Regions from separate parts of the Streptomyces sp. NPDC048258 genome, predicted to be linked through region 3. Evidence: riboswitches for the same ligand, from Rfam matches in the RefSeq annotation. Region 3 holds a riboswitch; each other region holds the start of a gene.

Region 1 (5,677 bases), on a different contig from region 3:
CGTGGTCTACGTCCCCGCGGGGGTCCCGCACAAGTTCCACCACATCAGCGAGGACCTGCGCGTGATGGTGGTGTTCTCCCCACCGGAGGGCTGAGGGCCCCGGCCGGATGAGGGTCGCGCCCCCGGTCCCCCTAGGGGGCGGATCAGGGGACTCCGGGGGCTCGCGGGTCCCCGCGGCAGTTCCCGGACTCCTAGAGTCGAGAGCAGGAAGTCACGGACGAGGAAGAAGAGGACGAGGCCATGGACGGCATCCGAGAGATTTTCGCAGGCATGCCCTGGTGGGTTAAGTGGGTCGCCGTTCCGCTGCTGGCGCTGTTCGTCTTCGGCGGTGTGATCACGAGCATCCTGGGCGCCCTGATCGGGATCGTCTTCAAGCTGCTCCTCTTCGTCGGCCTCGTCGGCGGACTGGTCTTCGTGGTGAAGAAGGTCAGCGGCGGCAGGACGAAGTCCTCCTCCGGCGAGTGGTAGCAGGACTCGGCCCGGGACTCCCGGGATTGGGCCAGGCGGGGGAACGTGACGGGCGAAACCACTCACACTCCGGGAAACGGTCGATAGAGTGGCAATCTGTGCCGTTCCCTGGGCACCGAAAGCCGGTACCACCGCTCTGACCCGCGGTTGCGTTGAGCTGCCGCCGAGCACGACCCCCAGGAGTCACGGCATACGCGGGGGCGGCCCCCGCAGGGCGGGCCACCCCGAGGCCCGCCGCCACGCCTGGGGGTGAGCTTTGTCTTCCGTTCCCAACGCCGGTGTGCCGACTCTGATCGGTTCGGTGCAGCGGGCGTTGAGGCTGCTCGAAGCGGTGGGCTCGCACAGCGAGGGAGCGCCGGCGAAACAGCTGGCCCGGGAGGCCGGACTCCCGCTTCCCACCGCGTACCACCTGCTGCGCACCCTCACGCACGAGGGCTATCTGCGCCGGGAGAGCGGAGTCTTCGTCCTCGGCGACGCGGCCGGGCGGCTCGCCGGCGGCGGACTCCAGCAGAAACGTCGCAGCATGATCCTCGACTCCCTCGCGCACTTCCGCGACTCGGTCGGGGCCCCCGTCTACTTCGCGGTCTTCCGCGAGGGTGAGATCGAGCTCGTGGGCGTCTCGGACACCCCGGCCAGCCCGGCCTGCGAGGAGTGGGCCGATTTCCGCGAGACCGGCCACGCGCACGCCATCGGTCAGTGCCTGCTCGGCCAGCTCGACGAGAAGACGCGCAAGGACTACTACGACCGGCACCCGGTCGAGGCCATCACCCCCTACACCGTGGCCGATCAGCGGTCCTTGGAACAGCGGATCGCGTCCCTGGAGCGGATGCAGCCGGTTACGGAGCGTCAGGAGTACGCCCTGGGCACGGTCTGTGCGGCCATCCCCATCACCGCCGGCGACACCGCCGCGACGATGGCGATTTCCCTTCCCCTGCACCAAGAAGACCGGTTGCTTTATGTAGTCGATCGACTACGGAGTGAAGTAGGCGCGCTGTTGAGCACCCTCTCGTTCTCTATCAGTATCTGAAAACTCACTCCTTGTGATCTGCTAGCGCTTCCACCACTCTTGTCAAGAGGGCCCTGGGGGATCATTCCTGGCCACTTCCACTACAGCGGGGTAGTCAATGCGCGAGTCGGTACAGGCAGAGGTCATGATGAGCTTCCTCGTTTCCGAGGAGCTCTCGTTCCGGATCCCGGTGGAACTCCGGTACGACGCTCGGGACCCCTACGCAGTCCGCCTGACCTTCCACCTTCCCGGAGATGCGCCCGTGACCTGGGCGTTCGGCCGGGAGCTCCTCCTCGACGGCATCAACAAACCGTGCGGCGACGGCGATGTGCACATCGCCCCGACCGATCCCGAGGACCTGTCCGATGTCCACATCCGCCTCCAGGTCGGCGGTGACCGGGCCCTGTTCCGCGCCAGCGCGGCGCCGCTCGTCGCGTTCCTCGACCGCACCGACCGGCTCGTCCCGCTCGGCCAGGAGCGCAACCTGGGTGACTTCGAGGAGAACCTCGACGAGGCGCTCGGCAAGATCCTGGCCGAATCCCGGCAGAACGAGCAGAACGCGGGGTGACGCGCCGCCGTGCGCGCACCGACCAGCCGCGCCGGCCACGCTGTTCCTCCCGCAACAACCTTTCAGCGCTTGCGACGGCGGCCCCGGCCGCCACGGGCCGGCTCCGACGCCGGCCCGGCGACCGGGGTCCCCGGCCGGTCGGCGGAAACGACCAGGGCGGCCAGCGCCGTCGTCACGGGAACCGAGGCCACGAGGCCGATCGAGCCCACGAGGGTCCGTACGATCTCCACCGCGACCAGCTCGCTGTTGGCCACCGACCCCATGCTGCTGTTCGCGATCGAGAACAGCAGGAGCAGGGGGAGCGCGGCACCCGCGTAGGCGAGTACGAGCGTGTTGACCACCGACGCGATGTGGTCGCGCCCGATCCGGATGGCCGCCCGGTAGAGGGCGCGCGACCCCATCGACGGGTCGGCCTGATGGAGTTCCCAGACCGCGGAGGTCTGCGTGACCGTCACATCGTCGAGCACGCCCAGCGATCCGATGATGATGCCCGCGAGCAGCAGACCGCTCATGTCGATGCCCGGGTAGAGCCCGTGGATCAGGCCCGTGTTGTCGTCGGTGTTTCCGCTGAGGAACGCCCAGTCGATGAACACCGAGCCCAGCAGCCCGATCAGCAGCAGCGAGACGAGCGTGCCGAGGACGGCGACCGAGGTGCGGGCGGTCAGCCCGTGGCAGATGTACAGAGCGATGAGCATGATGGCGCTCGCGCCGATGACGGCGACGACCAGCGGATTCGACCCCTGCAAGATGGCCGGGAGGATGAAGAGGGTCAGCACGCCGAAGCTGATGATCAGCGCGATCAGTGCGAACAGCCCGCGCATCCGGCCGACCAGGACGACGGCGACCGCGAAGATCAAGGCCAGCAGCGCCAAGGGGAACTTGCGGTTCACGTCGATCACCGAGTACTGGAGGTCCCGCGGGGCGTCCGGCGCGTACGCGACCACCACCCCCTGACCCTTCGCCAACTGCCGTGGCGCGCCCGGCTGGACGATCTCCACGAAGGTGCGGCCCTTGTCCGGTCCGGTGCCGACCTCGACGGTGGCCTTCTTGCACTCACCGGTCTGCGCCGCCTGGGCCTCGCGGCCCTCGGGAGTGGACGTGTCGCCGGTGGGCGGGACCTGCGAGGCGTTCACCGATTTGCAGTCGACCTGTTCGAGCGAGACGACCGTGCCCTGCTGCGTCTGCCGGTCGAAACCGACCCCCGTGCGCTCGTGGGCGGGGGCGCCGCCCGGCCAGAGCACCGCCATGCCGACGAAGACGGCGGCGGCGAAGGGGATCAGCACGGCCGCGATGACCTTGCGCAGGTGCTTCGAGACGGGGGCCGCCGGGCCGTGGCCGTGCCCGTGGGAATGCCCGTGGGAATGGCCGGCAGGGTGCCCGGAACCCGGGTGCGCGTGGCCCGAGTGGCCAGTGGGATCCGTGGGCTCGATGGGGGGCTGCGGCGAGGTCGTCACCAGCAGATCATCGCAAGAGATGAGGGGGCCCACTGTTCAGCACGCCATGGATGACGCTAGCGTGGGGGCTACTTTGCACAACGCGGGAGCTCGGAGCACCGGGCTGAGAGGACGCTGATCACCGTACGCGCATCACGGATGCGTACGGGAGGAGGCTGCGTCGACCGCCGAACCTGTTACCGGGTAATGCCGGCGTAGGGAGATAGGTCTCATGACCATTCAGGACGCATGCACGCCTGCCGTCAGCCAGGACGGCGACGGCTCGACCGAGCGCAAGCCGGGCTGGCACAAGGGCTACGTGGCGGGCTCCCGCCCCGACATCCGGGTGCCGGTCCGCCAGGTCCACCTCACCAACGGCAAGGACGTGACGCTCTACGACACGTCCGGTCCGTACACCGACCCCCAGATCGAGACCGACGTGCGCCGGGGTCTCGCGCCGCTGCGCGAGAACTGGATCATCGGCCGCGGCGACACCGAGGAGTACGCGGGACGTCCCGTGCGCCCCGAGGACGACGGAATCAAGCACACCTCGCCGCGCGGCGGGCTCAAGAACCTCGACGCGGTCTTCCCGGGCCGCCCCCGCCAGCCCCGCCGGGGCCGTGGCGGCGCCGCCGTCACGCAGCTCGCGTACGCCCGCCGGGGCGAGATCACCCCGGAGATGGAGTACGTCGCGATCCGCGAGAACGTCTCCCCCGAGGTCGTCCGCGAGGAGATCGCCGCAGGCCGCGCGGTGCTTCCGGCGAACGTGAACCACCCGGAGATCGAGCCGATGATCATCGGCAAGCGGTTCCTGGTGAAGGTCAACGCCAACATCGGCAACTCCGCCGTCACCTCCTCCATCGAGGAGGAGGTCGACAAGATGACCTGGGCCACCAAGTGGGGCGCCGACACGGTCATGGACCTCTCGACCGGCCGCAACATCCACACCACGCGCGAGTGGGTGCTGCGCAACTCCCCCGTCCCGATCGGTACCGTCCCGCTCTACCAGGCGCTGGAGAAGGTCGACGGCCGTGCCGAGGACCTGACCTGGGAGATCTACAAGGACACGGTCATCGAGCAGGCCGAGCAGGGCGTCGACTACATGACGGTCCACGCCGGCGTGCTGCTGCCCTACGTGCCGCTGACCGCCCGCCGCAAGACCGGCATCGTCTCGCGCGGCGGCTCGATCATGGCCGCGTGGTGCCTGGCGCACCACAAGGAGAACTTCCTCTACACGAACTTCGAGGAGCTCTGCGAGATCCTCGCGACGTACGACGTCACCTACTCGCTGGGTGACGGCCTGCGCCCCGGCTCCATCGCGGACGCCAACGACGCGGCGCAGTTCGCGGAGCTGAAGACGCTGGGCGAGCTGAACACGATCGCCAAGCGGCACAACGTCCAGACGATGATCGAGGGCCCGGGTCACGTCCCGATGCACAAGATCAAGGAGAACATCGACCTCCAGCAGGAGATCTGCGAGGAGGCGCCGTTCTACACGCTCGGCCCGCTGACCACGGACGTCGCGCCCGCGTACGACCACATCACCTCGGGCATCGGCGCCGCGATGATCGCCTGGTGGGGCACGGCGATGCTCTGCTACGTCACTCCCAAGGAGCACCTGGGCCTGCCCAACCGTGACGACGTCAAGACCGGCGTCATCACGTACAAGATCGCGGCGCACGCGGCGGACCTGGCCAAGGGGCACCCCGGTGCCCAGGAGTGGGACGACGCGCTGTCGGACGCGCGGTTCGAGTTCCGCTGGGAGGACCAGTTCAACCTGGCCCTCGACCCGGACACGGCCCGTGAGTTCCACGACGAGACGCTGCCCGCCGAGCCGGCCAAGACCGCGCACTTCTGCTCCATGTGCGGTCCGAAGTTCTGCTCGATGAAGATCTCGCAGGACATCCGCCGCGAGCACGGCGGCGACCTGAAGGCCGAGGAGATCCAGGCGGGCATGGCGGAGAAGTCCGCCGAGTTCGCGGCCTCGGGCAACCGCGTCTACCTGCCGCTGGCCGACTGAGGCGGTCGACAGGAGCTACGGAGCGGACCCGCGACCCATGAGGGGGAGTCGCGGGTCCGCCCGTGTCGCGCTGATCCGGCGCCTCAGGCCCCGTACAGATCGCGCTGGTACTCCGCTGTCTCGTGCTTGGCGTCCGTCATCTCGCGGATGCCTGCGTCGGCGCCCCCGAGCAGCTTGGCGAC
Region 2 (5,677 bases), on a different contig from region 3:
AGAAGCCGAGGCCGTATCCGCCGGGAGCGTCGAAGGACCGCTCCACCAGGACCGCCAGCGGGGCCACGATCAGCAGGGCGACCGTCAGCAGGACCCCGCCCAGCAGGCCCCGCTGGGCCCAGCCGCGCGGCCGGTGCGCCGTGCGCCCCGGGTCCACGAGCCGCAGCGCGGTCTCCCGCCGGCGCACCGTCCGTGCGTGCACGGCGAGGACCCCGCCGATCGCCGCGAACTGCACCATCGTCAGCACGGCGGCCGTGGACAGGTCCAGGAGCTGCGCGGTCTGCCGGTAGACCTCGACCTCCAGGGTGGAGTACGAGGGCCCGCCCAGGATCTGTACGACGCCGAAGGAGCTGAAGGTGAACAGGAACACCATCAGCGAGGCGGCGCCCACCGCCGGGGCCAGCGCGGGCAGCGTCACCCGCCGCCAGGCGGCGAACCGTCCGGCGCCCAGCACACGGGCGGCCTCCTCCTGCCGCGGGTCCAGCTGCGCCCAGAGCCCGCCGACCGTCCGTACGACGACGGCGTAGTTGAAGAAGACGTGCGCGAGCAGGATCGCCCACACGGTGGTGTCCAGCCGGACGCCCCACAGCTCGTCCAGCAGACCGCCCCGGCCGACCAGCGCGAGGAACGCGGTGCCGACCACCACGGTCGGCAGCACGAAGGGGACGGTCACCACCGCCCGCAGCAGCTGCTTGCAGGGGAAGTCGAAGCGCGCGAAGACGTACGCGGCGGGAAGTGCGATCAGCAGCGTGAGCGCGGTGGACGCGAGCGCCTGCCAGGTGGTGAACCACAGCACGTCGGCGATGTCCGGCCGGGCGATCACCTCGCCGATCCGGCCGAACTGCCAGCCGTCGTCGGTCTTGAGCCCGCGCCCGACGATCGCGGCGACGGGATAGGCGAAGAACAGCCCGAAGAAGACGAGGGGTACGGCCATCAGGGCGAGCCGCACCGCGGTCGCCCGCCCGCCCTCGCGAGGGCCGGGGCCCGGTGCGGCGCCCCCCGGCGCCGCACCCGGCTCCTTGGTGCCGCTTACTTCACGACGAGCGAGGTCCATGCCTTGACCCACTGCTCACGGTTCTTGGCGATGGTCTCGGGAGCGACGCTCTCCGGCTTCTCGATCACCACACCGTGCTTCGTGAACAGCTCCGGCAGGGAAGCGTCCTTCGTCACCGGGTTCACGAACATCTGGAGGGGCATGTCCTCCTGGAACTTCTTGCTGATCAGGAAGTCCACGAGGGCCTTGCCGCCCTCCTCGTTCTTCGCGCCCTTCAGCAGACCCGCGAACTCGATCTGGCGGAAGCAGGTGCCGGTGGAGACGCCCGTCGGGGCCTCGGCCGGCTGCGGCTCGCCGTACAGCACCTCGACCGGCGGGCTGGAGGCGTAGGAGACGACCAGCGGCCGGTCGCCCTTGGCCTTCTTGCCGCCCGCGGAGCCGGAGAAGCGCTCGTTGTAGGCCTGCTCCCAGCCGTCGACGACCTCGACGCCGTTGGCCTTGAGCTTGCTCCAGTAGTCCTTCCAGCCCTCTTCGCCGTACTTGCCGACGGAGGCGAGCAGGAAGCCGAGGCCGGGCGAGGAGGTCGCGGCGTTCTCGGTGACCAGCAGGTTCTTGTACTCCGGCTTGACCAGGTCGTCCAGCGTCTGCGGCGGGGCGAGCTTCTTGTCCGCGAAGTACTGCTTGTCGTAGTTGACGCAGATGTCACCGGAGTCGATCGGCGTGACCCGGTGCTCCTTGTCGAGCACGTACTCCGGCTTCACGCCGGCCAGGCCCTTGGCCTCGTACGGCGTGAAGATGCCGTTGTCGAGGGCGCGCGAGAGCAGGGTGTTGTCCACGCCGAAGAAGACGTCGCCGCGCGGGGAGCCCTTGGTGAGGATCTCCTGGTTGAGCGCGGCACCCGCGTCCCCGGACTTCAGCACCTTGACGGTGTAGCCGCTCTGCTGCTCGAACTCCTTGAGGACCGGCTCGGACACGACGAAGGAGTCGTGGGAGACAAGCGTGACGGTCTTGGACTTGGGGGCGTCGCTCGCGCCCGCGGGCTTGTCCTTGGCGTCGCCGCCGCCGCAGGCGCTGAGCGCGGTGACGCCCAGCGCGGCCGCGAGCGCCGCGCCCGCGATCCTCTTGGTGGTGCTCACTGGTGAATTCCTCCTGGGATGTCCAGGAGAAGACGCGGCCCTGCCCGGCGCTCTGTGGGAGCGGACGCCGGGCAGGGCGCAACAGCTTGAGTGGTGACCGAACTTCCTACCCCGAATGACCGGGGCGAGGTTCAGAGGGTCTGCGGATGACGGATACCGCACTCTCAGCGCTGTGGCGCTCCCCTGTCGGAATATGAAATTGGTTCGGCCACAGGGTACCCCGTGGCCGATTGTGACCGGTCGTGGCCGGAAACCGACGCAGTCGGAACTCAGCGCTCCGAAGCGGCCAGCTGGCCGCACGCGCCGTCGATCTCCTGGCCGCGGGTGTCCCGTACGGTCACGGGCACGCCGTGCCGGGCGATCGCCTCCACGAAGGCCTTCTCGTCCTCGGGCCGCGAGGCGGTCCACTTGGATCCGGGCGTCGGGTTCAGCGGGATGAGGTTGACGTGGACACGCTTGCCCTTGAGCAGCTTGCCCAGCAGGTCACCACGCCAGGCCTGGTCGTTGATGTCGCGGATCAGGGCGTACTCGATGGAGATCCGGCGGCCGGACTTCTCGGCGTACTCCCAGGCGGCGCCGAGCACCTCGCGGACGTTCCAGCGGGTGTTCACGGGGACCAGGGTGTCGCGCAGCTCGTCGTCGGGGGCGTGCAGCGAGACCGCGAGGCGGCACTTGAAGCCCTCGTCGGCGAAGCGCAGCATGGCCGGGACCAGGCCGACGGTGGAGACGGTGATACCGCGCTGCGACAGGCCCAGGCCGTCGGGCTCCGGGTCGGTGAGCCGGCGGATGGCGCCGACCACGCGGTTGTAGTTGGCCAGCGGCTCGCCCATGCCCATGAAGACGATGTTCGACAGGCGCGCCGGGCCGCCGGGGACCTCGCCGTCGCGCAGCGCGCGCATGCCGTCGACGATCTGGTGCACGATCTCGGCGGTGGACAGGTTGCGGTCCAGACCCGCCTGGCCGGTGGCGCAGAACGGGCAGTTCATGCCGCAGCCGGCCTGCGAGGAGATGCACATGGTGACCCGGTCGGGGTAGCGCATCAGCACGGACTCGACGAGCGTGCCGTCGTGCAGCTTCCACAGGGTCTTGCGGGTGGTGTCGTTGTCGCACGAGATGTGCCGGAGGACGTTCATCAGGTCCGGGAGGAGCTCCTGCTGGAGCTTCTCGCGGGAGCCCGCGGGGATGTCGGTCCACTCGGCCGGGTCGTGCGCGTAGCGCGCGAAGTAGTGCTGCGAGAGCTGCTTGGCCCGGAACGGCTTCTCGCCGATCGCGGCGACCGCCTCACGGCGCTCGGCCGGGGTCATGTCGGCGAGGTGCCGGGGCGGCTTCTTGGCTCCGCGCGGGGCGACGAAGGTGAGCTCTCCCGGAACAGGGCGGGCCATGGCAGGTACTCCTTGTAAGACGAAAGGCGCGCCGCAGAAGCAGCGCGCCTTCCAAGAGTAACCGCCCGGCGTGTTACGACGCCTTTCCGCAGGTCAGCCCGTACCCACGAACGCGGCCAGCAGCAGCCACACCACCGGAGCCGTCGGCAGCAGCGAGTCGAGCCGGTCCATGATCCCGCCGTGTCCCGGCAGCAGGGTGCCCATGTCCTTGATGCCCAGGTCCCGCTTGATCATCGACTCGCCGAGGTCGCCCAGCGTGGCACTGACCGCGACCGCGAGGCCCAGCAGCAGGCCCTGCCACCAGGAGCCGCCGTCGATCAGGAACTCCATGCACAGCGCACCGGCCGCCATCGCGAAGGCCACCGCGCCGAACAGTCCCTCGCGGGTCTTTCCGGGGCTGATGCGCGGCGCGAGCTTGTTCTTGCCGAAGCGCCAGCCGACCGCGTAGGCCCCGGTGTCGCTGACCACGGTCAGGAGCAGGAAGGTGATCACCCGCTGCGGCCCGTCGTCGGCGGTGAGCAGCATGGCGACGAAGGTGGCCAGGAAGGGCACGTAGAACGCCGCGAAGGCACCCGCCGTGACGTCCTTGAGGTAGTCCTCGGGCGGCTCGGTCATCCGCCAGACGAGGACCGCCAGCACCGTCAGGGCCATCGCCACCCAGGCGCCCTCGGCACCGCGGACGTATCCGGCGATGACCATGGCCGCGCCGCCGATGGCGAGCGGCACCAGCGGGGCCTTGATGCCCTTCTTCTCCTGCAGCCGGGAGGTGAGCTCCCACAGGCCCACGACGACCGCCACGACGATGACGCCGACGAAGACCGCCTTGACGATCAGCAGCGAGGCGAAGATGACCGCGCCGAGGCCGACGCCGACCCCTATGGCGGCACGCAGGTCCCGCCCCGCGCGCTTCTTCGGCGGCGGTGGCGAGGAGTCCTGCGGCTGCGGGGCATGCGGGGGCGGGGGGCTGGGCATGGGCTCCTGCGGCGGCGTCTCGGCGCGGAAGAGGAGGCCGCCGTCCGGGGCGGCCCCCCGATCGCGTGCTTCCCGGTCGTCGAAGTCACGGCCGGCGGCATCGGGCACGATGGGCATGGGCCGAGTGTGCGGGCCCACCTGCGCATCGTATGCGGGACCCGCCGGAACGGGCTCCGGCTGCCAGGAAGAGTCGTTCATCAGACTTCGAGGAGCTCGGCTTCCTTGTGCTTGAGCAGCTCGTCCACCTGCGCGACGTACTTCGCGGTGGTGTCGTCGAGCTCCTTCTCCGCGCGGCGCACCTCGTCCTCGCCGGCCTCCTTGTCCTTGACGAGCTTGTCAAGGGCGTCCTTCGCCTTGCGGCGGACGGCGCGCAGGGAGATCTTGGAGTCCTCGGCCTTGGTGCGCGCGACCTTGATGTACTCCTTGCGGCGGTCCTGCGTCAGCTCGGGGAAGGTCACCCGGATGATGCTGCCGTCGTTGCTCGGGTTGACGCCGAGGTCGGAGTCGCGGATGGCCTGCTCGATGTTGCGCAGGGCGCTCTTGTCGAACGGGGTCACGATCGCCATGCGCGGCTCGGGCACCGAGAAGGACGCGAGCTGGTTGATGGGCGTGATGGCGCCGTAGTACTCCGCCACGATCTTGTTGAACATCGCCGGGTGCGCACGACCGGTGCGAATCGCGGCGAAGTCTTCCTTGGCGACGACGACGGCCTTTTCCATCTTCTCCTCGGCCTCGAGGAGGATCTCTTCGGTCACCACGTGCTCCTGCATGTCTTGAATGGATGGTTCAGGCGGGCGGGGCGGGCGGGGCCGGGCCGGGCTCGGTCCGGCGACGGACTGCTCAGGCCCGGGTTCCCTGGTCGCTGACGAGCGTGCCGATCTTCTCACCCTTGACGGCGCGCGCGATATTGCCCTCGGCGAGCAGCTCGAAGACGAGGATCGGCAGCTTGTTGTCGCGGCACAGCGTGATGGCGGTCGCGTCCGCGACCTTGAGGTCGCGGGAGAGGACCTCTCCGTACTCCAGCGCGTCGAACTTCACCGCGTCCGGGTTCTTCTTCGGGTCGGAGTCGTAGACCCCGTCGACACCGTTCTTGCCCATGAGCAGGGCCTCGGCGTCGATCTCCAGGGCGCGCTGGGCGGCCGTGGTGTCGGTGGAGAAGTAGGGCATGCCCATGCCGGCGCCGAAGATGACGA
Region 3 (5,677 bases):
TAGTCGTACCCGCCGCCGACGCCCTGGTTCTGCTGGTCGTAGTACGCCGCGTACTGGTGGGCTTCCTGCTCCGCCGTGGTGAACGGCGAGGCGAAGGCCGCCGTCTGGCCCGCCTCGGGAGCGGGCGCGAAGCTCTGTATCCCGTAGGAACCGGTGTCCTCGGGCATCGGCTGCGGGCTGTAGACCTCTTCGGCCTCGACCTCGGCTTCGGCCTGGAACTGCCGCTGCTCCCCGGCGCCGTCCGCGTCCTCGTACTCCAGCGCGGTGACTTCGAGGGCGGGTTGCGGGCGCGGACCGCCGGACCGGCGCCGCCGGGACTGCCGTACGGGTTCCCCGCCGCGGCGCAGCGCCCAGCCGGCGACGAAGCCCTTGCGGAAGGAGAGCGTCACCAGGGTCTGGCCCAGGGCGAACGCGGCCGCCCCGGCGCCGATGACCAGCACCGACGGCAGGATCACCCCGGCGACCACGCCGAGGAACCCGGCGAAGGCGAGCAGGCGCCAGCGGAGCCGGGCCTTGTACTGCATCAAGACCTCGGCAAGCAGCCACAGCGCGACGAAGCCGAACGCGATGTAGAGGACCGTCATACCCATGCATGGCCCCTCTCGGTACGGCCGACCGCGTGGGAAACGGGGGCCAGCCGGTCAGGCCCGCTGGTGCAGGCCCAGGTTCTCGTAGATCTCGAGAGTCGCCGTGGAATTGTTCAGCGTGATGAAGTGCAGCCCTGGGACACCCTCGGACAGCAGCCGCGCGCAGAACTCCGTGGCGAACTCGATGCCAATGGAGCGTACAGCGGCCGGATCGTCCTTGACCGCGAGCATGCGCTCTTTCACGTTCTCGGGGAAGAGCGCATTGCTGAGTTGGGGCAGCCGGTCGAGCTGCTTGATCGCCACAACAGGCATGACCTCGGGGATGATCGGGGTCTCGCAGCCGGCCTTCTCGACGCTGTCGCGCAGCCGCAGATAGTTCTCCGGATCGAAGAACATCTGTGTGATCGCATAGTCCGCTCCGGCGCGGCACTTGTCCACGAAGTGCCGGATGTCCGTGTCCCAATCCGTCGAGCGGGGGTGCATCTCGGGGAAGGCCGCGACGCCGACACAGAAGTCGCCGGACTCCTTGACGAGCCGGACCAGGTCCGCTGCGTAGTGCACGCCGTCGGGGTGGGCCACCCAGTCGCCCATCGGGTCGCCCGGCGGATCTCCGCGCACGACGAGCATGTTCCGGATCCCGGCGTCGGCGAACTGCCCGATGACATTGCGCAGCTCAGCGACCGAATGGTCCACGGCGGTGAGGTGCGCGACGGGGGTCAGCGTGGTGTCCGCGGCGATCTGCTGGGTGGCTCGGACGGTGCCGCCGCGGGTGGAGCCGCCGGCTCCGTAGGTCACGGAGACGAAGCTGGGGGATACCGCCTCGACCCTGCGCAGGGCGTTCCAGAGGTTGCGTTCGCCCTTCTCCGTCTTGGGGGCCCAGAACTCGAAGGAGTACGAGCGCCCGGACGCGAGGAGGTCGCGGACCGTGTGTGCACGATCCGACCAGGTGGAAGCGGTACCAGAGGCCATACGGGCAGGTTAGACGCGGCCCGGCGGACGCCGAAGCGCTGTCCGCCTTTTGGACACGTTTTTGGACACCTGGTCGCGCGGCTCCGGCCGAGCGGTTCCTAATCCGCAAGGGCGCGCTACGGCTGTCCGGGTATCCGGGCGAAACGCGCTACGGCTGTCCGGGTGTCCATCCGGGCGGACGACAGCGGACAGGAAGCGGACAGACCGGGCGGGCGGGAAGCGGACAGGACTCAGCCGAGCCGGGCCCGGACGCGCTTGGCGAGGTCCGCGGCGGCCGCACCCGGGTCGGTGGCCTCGGTGAGGGCGCGGACGACGACGACACGGGTGGCTCCGGCGTCCAGCACCTCGTCCAGATTCGCGCTGTCGATGCCGCCGATGGCGAACCAGGGCCGGTCCTGCTCCAGGGAGGCCGCGTACCGGACGAGCCCGAGGCCGGGGGCGAAGCGGCCGGGCTTGGTGGGGGTGGGCCAGCAGGGGCCGGTGCAGAAGTAGTCCACGCCGGGCTCGGCGACGGCCGCGTCGACCTCGGCCTCGGCGTGGCAGGAACGGCCGATCAGCACCTGGTCGCCGAGGATGGCGCGGGCGGCGGGGACGGGGATGTCGCCCTGGCCGAGGTGCAGGACGTCGGAGCCGATGGCGTGCGCGACGTCGGCGCGGTCGTTCACGGCGAGGAGCTTGCCGTGGCGCCGGGCGGCCTCGGCGAAGACCTGGAGGTGTTCGAGCTCCTCCCCGGCCTCCATGCCCTTGTCCCTGAGCTGGACGATGTCCACGCCGCCGGCCAGCACGGCGTCCAGGAACTCGGGGAGGTCACCCTGGCGCTTGCGGGCGTCCGTGCAGAGGTAGAGCCGGGCGTCGGACAGCTGCATGGGTGTACCCCCCGGGATGGAGGCGGTGTACGAGCCCCGCGGGCCCGTACACCGCGGTGGAGCGGATGCGGATCAGGTCAGAGGGCGAGCGCCTGAGCGCGGCGCTTCACCTCCGTGCCGCGATTCTCGCTCAGCGCCTGCACGGGGGTGCCGGGCAGGGTCGGGTCCTCGGTGAAGAGCCACTCAAGGATCTCCTCCTCGGTGAAGCGGTCGTCGCGCAGCACGGTCAGCAGGCCGACCAGGCCCTTGACGACCTTGTCGCCGTCGATGAAGGGGGCCGGCACCTGCAGGGCGCGGTTCTCGCCCCTGCGTACGGCGATCAGCTGCCCTTCCTTGACCATCTGGCGGACCCGGGTCACCTCGATGTCGAGCATCTCCGCGATGTCGGGGAGGTACAGCCACGAGGGGACAAGGGAATCGATCTTTGCGTCAATCTCGGTCACGGGTACAAGCCTGCCATCTCGGACCGGCACCCGGTACCGGAGCCGCCCGTCCGTGGTCCGGCCGGGACTACAAGGGGGTCGACTTGAGCGGAACCGCCGGGTCGGAGACCTTGGCCGGGTCCACCGCGGCCGCCGTCTCGATCAGCTTTCGGCCCTGCGCCAGGTCGCGGGGGCGGCCCACGGCCAGGACCGCGACCAGGACGCCGTCGCGCAGCCAGCACACCGACCAGGTGGGGCCGGCCGGGTCGCCGCGCCAGAGCAGGGTGTCGGCCCCGGCGTGGTGGCCTGCGTACTGGACGAAGCGCCCGAACTGCTCCGACCAGAAGTACGGCACCGGGTCGTACACCTGGACCGGTTCCCCGGCCAGGATGTTCGCCGCGACCGCCCGCGGGCCCTGGAGCGCGTTGTCCCAGTGGTGCACGAGCAGCCGCGTCCCGTAGCGGGCCGAGGGGAAGGAGGCGCAGTCGCCGACCGCGTACACCCCGGGCAGGGAGGTACGCAGGTACGCGTCGGCGGTGACCGAGCCGTCGGGGCCCAGTTCGACGCCGGTCCCGGCCAGCCACCCGGTGGCGGGGCGGGCTCCGATACCCACCACCACCGCGCCGGCCGGCAGGGCGCGCCCGTCCGCGAGCAGCACCCGGCCCTCCTCGACGCCGGAGACCTTCGCGCCGGTGATCAGCTCGGCGCCCGCCTCCTCGTACCAGCGCGCCATCGGGGCGGCGACCTCCGCCGGCAGCGCCCCCGCCAGGACCCGGTCCGCCGCCTCGACCACGGTCACCTCGCAGCCCGCCTCCCGGGCCGCGGTGGCGAACTCCGCGCCGATCCAGCCCGCGCCGACGACCACCGCCCGGGGCGCCTCGGCCAGGACCGGGCGCAGCCGCGCCGCGTCGTCCAGCGTCCGCAGCAGGTGCACGCCGGGAACGCCCTCCGTCCCGGGCAGGGTCAGCGGCACGGCGCCGGTGGCCAGCACGAGGACCCCGTACGGGACCGGTCCCGCCTCGGTGTCCAGCTCGCGCTCGGCGGCCCGCAGCCCGGTGACCTCCGTGCCGAGCCGGAGCTCGATGCCGAGCCCTTCGAAGTCCACGTCGAAGGCGGAGTCCTCGGCCTTGCCGAGCAGCACCGCCTTGGACAGCGGTGGCCGGTCGTAGGGCTGGTGGGGCTCGGCGCCCAGCAGGGTCACGGGGCCGGTGAAGCCCTGCTCGCGCAGGGCGACCGCGGTCTGCACGCCGGCCATTCCGGCGCCCACGATCACGACGCCGCTCGGGTTCTGCTCCGTCTGCTCACTCACCCGGCCACCCTAATCACCTGACGGGCCGCCAGGAATAGGTGCCGCCTTACCCGCTGTCCGGACCGGGGTTAGTCTGGCCACCGTACCTATCGCGGGAGTCCGGGCGCACCGGGCTGAGAGGGAGGCTGGCCGGCCTCCGACCGTACGAACCTGATCCGGGTCATGCCGGCGAAGGGAGGGGCTGGACGCCCATGCATTCTTCTCGGAAGGGATCCGACGTCCTCGTCATCGGGGGCGGGATCATCGGACTCGTCACCGCCTGGCGGGCTGCCCGTCGGGGCCTCGGCACCGTACTGGCCGACCCGGCCCCCGGCGGGGGCGCCGCCCAGGTCGCGGCCGGGATGCTCGCGCCCGTGACCGAGCTGCACTACGGCGAGGAGGCCCTGCTGGGTCTGGGTCTCGCCTCCGCCGCGCGCTATCCGGAGTTCGCCGCCGAGCTGGCCGAGGCGAGCGGCGGTCTGGACATCGGCTACCGGGCCTGCGGCACCCTCGCCGTCGCCCTCGACGCCGACGACCGGCTCCACCTGCGGGAGCTGCACGCCCTGCAGCGCCGCTGCGGCCTGGAGTCCGAGTGGCTCACCGGCCGGGAGTGCCGCCGGCTGGAGCCGATGCTGGCCCCGGGGGTCCGGGGCGGCCTGCGGGTGGACGGCGACCACCAGGTCGACCCGCGGCGGCTCGCGGCCGCGCTGCTGGCCGCCTGTGAGGGGGCCGGCGTGGCCGTCCACCGGGCGGCGGCGGAGCGGCTGCTGGTCACCGCCGACCGGGCGGCCGGGGCCCTGCTCGACGACGGTACGGAGCTGCGCGCGGACCAGGTGGTGCTGGCGGCGGGCTCGCTCAGCGGGCGGCTGGCGGGCGTCCCGCCGGAGGTCGTGGCCCCCGTACGGCCGGTGAAGGGCCAGGTGCTGCGGCTCACGGTGCCTGCCGCCTATGCGCCGTTCCTGTCGCGGACGGTACGGGCGGTCGTGCGCGGCAGCCACGTCTACCTGGTCCCGCGCGAGAACGGCGAACTCGTCGTCGGCGCCACCAGCGAGGAGCTCGGCTGGGACACCACGGTCACCGCGGGCGGGGTCTACGAACTCCTGCGCGACGCCCACGAGCTGGTGCCCGGCATCACCGAACTCCCGCTCACCGAGACCCGCGCGGGGCTGCGGCCGGGCTCCCCCGACAACGCCCCGCTGCTCGGCCCGACCGACCTGCCCGGCCTGCACCTGGCCACCGGGCACTACCGCAACGGGGTGCTGCTGACCCCCCTCACCGGCGACGTGCTGGCGGAGCTGCTGACCACCGGCGAACTGCCGCCGATCGCACGCCCCTTCACCCCCCGCCGGTTCTCCGCCGCACGTCAGGAGTCGTACGCATGACCCTCCCCGTCTCCGTTTCCGTCTCCGTCAACGGCGAGCCGCTCGAGGTCGCGGCCGGCACCACGCTCGACGCGGTGGTCGCCACCCTGACGGCGGCCCCCTCCGGCGTCGCCGCAGCGCTCAACGAGACCGTGGTCCCGCGCGGGCAGTGGCCGCTCACGCC

What was found. Region 3 has a riboswitch for thiamine pyrophosphate ahead of thiO (glycine oxidase ThiO). Riboswitches for the same ligand answer to the same signal wherever they lie in the genome.
Region 1: linked by a shared signal. The riboswitch ahead of thiC (phosphomethylpyrimidine synthase ThiC) and the one ahead of thiO (glycine oxidase ThiO) in region 3 are both predicted to bind thiamine pyrophosphate.
Region 2: linked by a shared signal. The riboswitch ahead of ACGFYQ_RS07045 (thiamine ABC transporter substrate binding subunit) and the one ahead of thiO (glycine oxidase ThiO) in region 3 are both predicted to bind thiamine pyrophosphate.

What each region holds. Positions count from the first base shown of each region.
Region 1 is NZ_JBICZH010000006.1:181,023-186,699, forward strand. It holds gene ACGFYQ_RS16605 (cupin domain-containing protein) at 1-94, shown strand, start outside; gene ACGFYQ_RS16610 (DUF5326 family protein) at 241-468, shown strand; gene ACGFYQ_RS16615 (IclR family transcriptional regulator) at 749-1,495, shown strand; gene ACGFYQ_RS16620 (SsgA family sporulation/cell division regulator) at 1,593-2,042, shown strand; gene ACGFYQ_RS16625 (YibE/F family protein) at 2,105-3,529, opposite strand; TPP riboswitch at 3,569-3,714, shown strand; gene thiC (phosphomethylpyrimidine synthase ThiC) at 3,708-5,495, shown strand; gene ACGFYQ_RS16635 (hypothetical protein) at 5,579-5,677, opposite strand, start outside.
Region 2 is NZ_JBICZH010000002.1:624,659-630,335, reverse strand. It holds gene ACGFYQ_RS07050 (ABC transporter permease) at 1-934, opposite strand, end outside; gene ACGFYQ_RS07045 (thiamine ABC transporter substrate binding subunit) at 1,030-2,130, opposite strand; TPP riboswitch at 2,216-2,325, opposite strand; gene rlmN (23S rRNA (adenine(2503)-C(2))-methyltransferase RlmN) at 2,400-3,512, opposite strand; gene ACGFYQ_RS07035 (phosphatidate cytidylyltransferase) at 3,606-4,682, opposite strand; gene frr (ribosome recycling factor) at 4,682-5,239, opposite strand; gene pyrH (UMP kinase) at 5,325-5,677, opposite strand, start outside.
Region 3 is NZ_JBICZH010000001.1:826,647-832,323, reverse strand. It holds gene ACGFYQ_RS03865 (hypothetical protein) at 1-590, opposite strand, end outside; gene metF (methylenetetrahydrofolate reductase [NAD(P)H]) at 642-1,556, opposite strand; gene thiE (thiamine phosphate synthase) at 1,787-2,422, opposite strand; gene ACGFYQ_RS03850 (Rv2175c family DNA-binding protein) at 2,500-2,865, opposite strand; gene ACGFYQ_RS03845 (NAD(P)/FAD-dependent oxidoreductase) at 2,933-4,153, opposite strand; TPP riboswitch at 4,235-4,347, shown strand; gene thiO (glycine oxidase ThiO) at 4,345-5,514, shown strand; gene thiS (sulfur carrier protein ThiS) at 5,511-5,677, shown strand, end outside.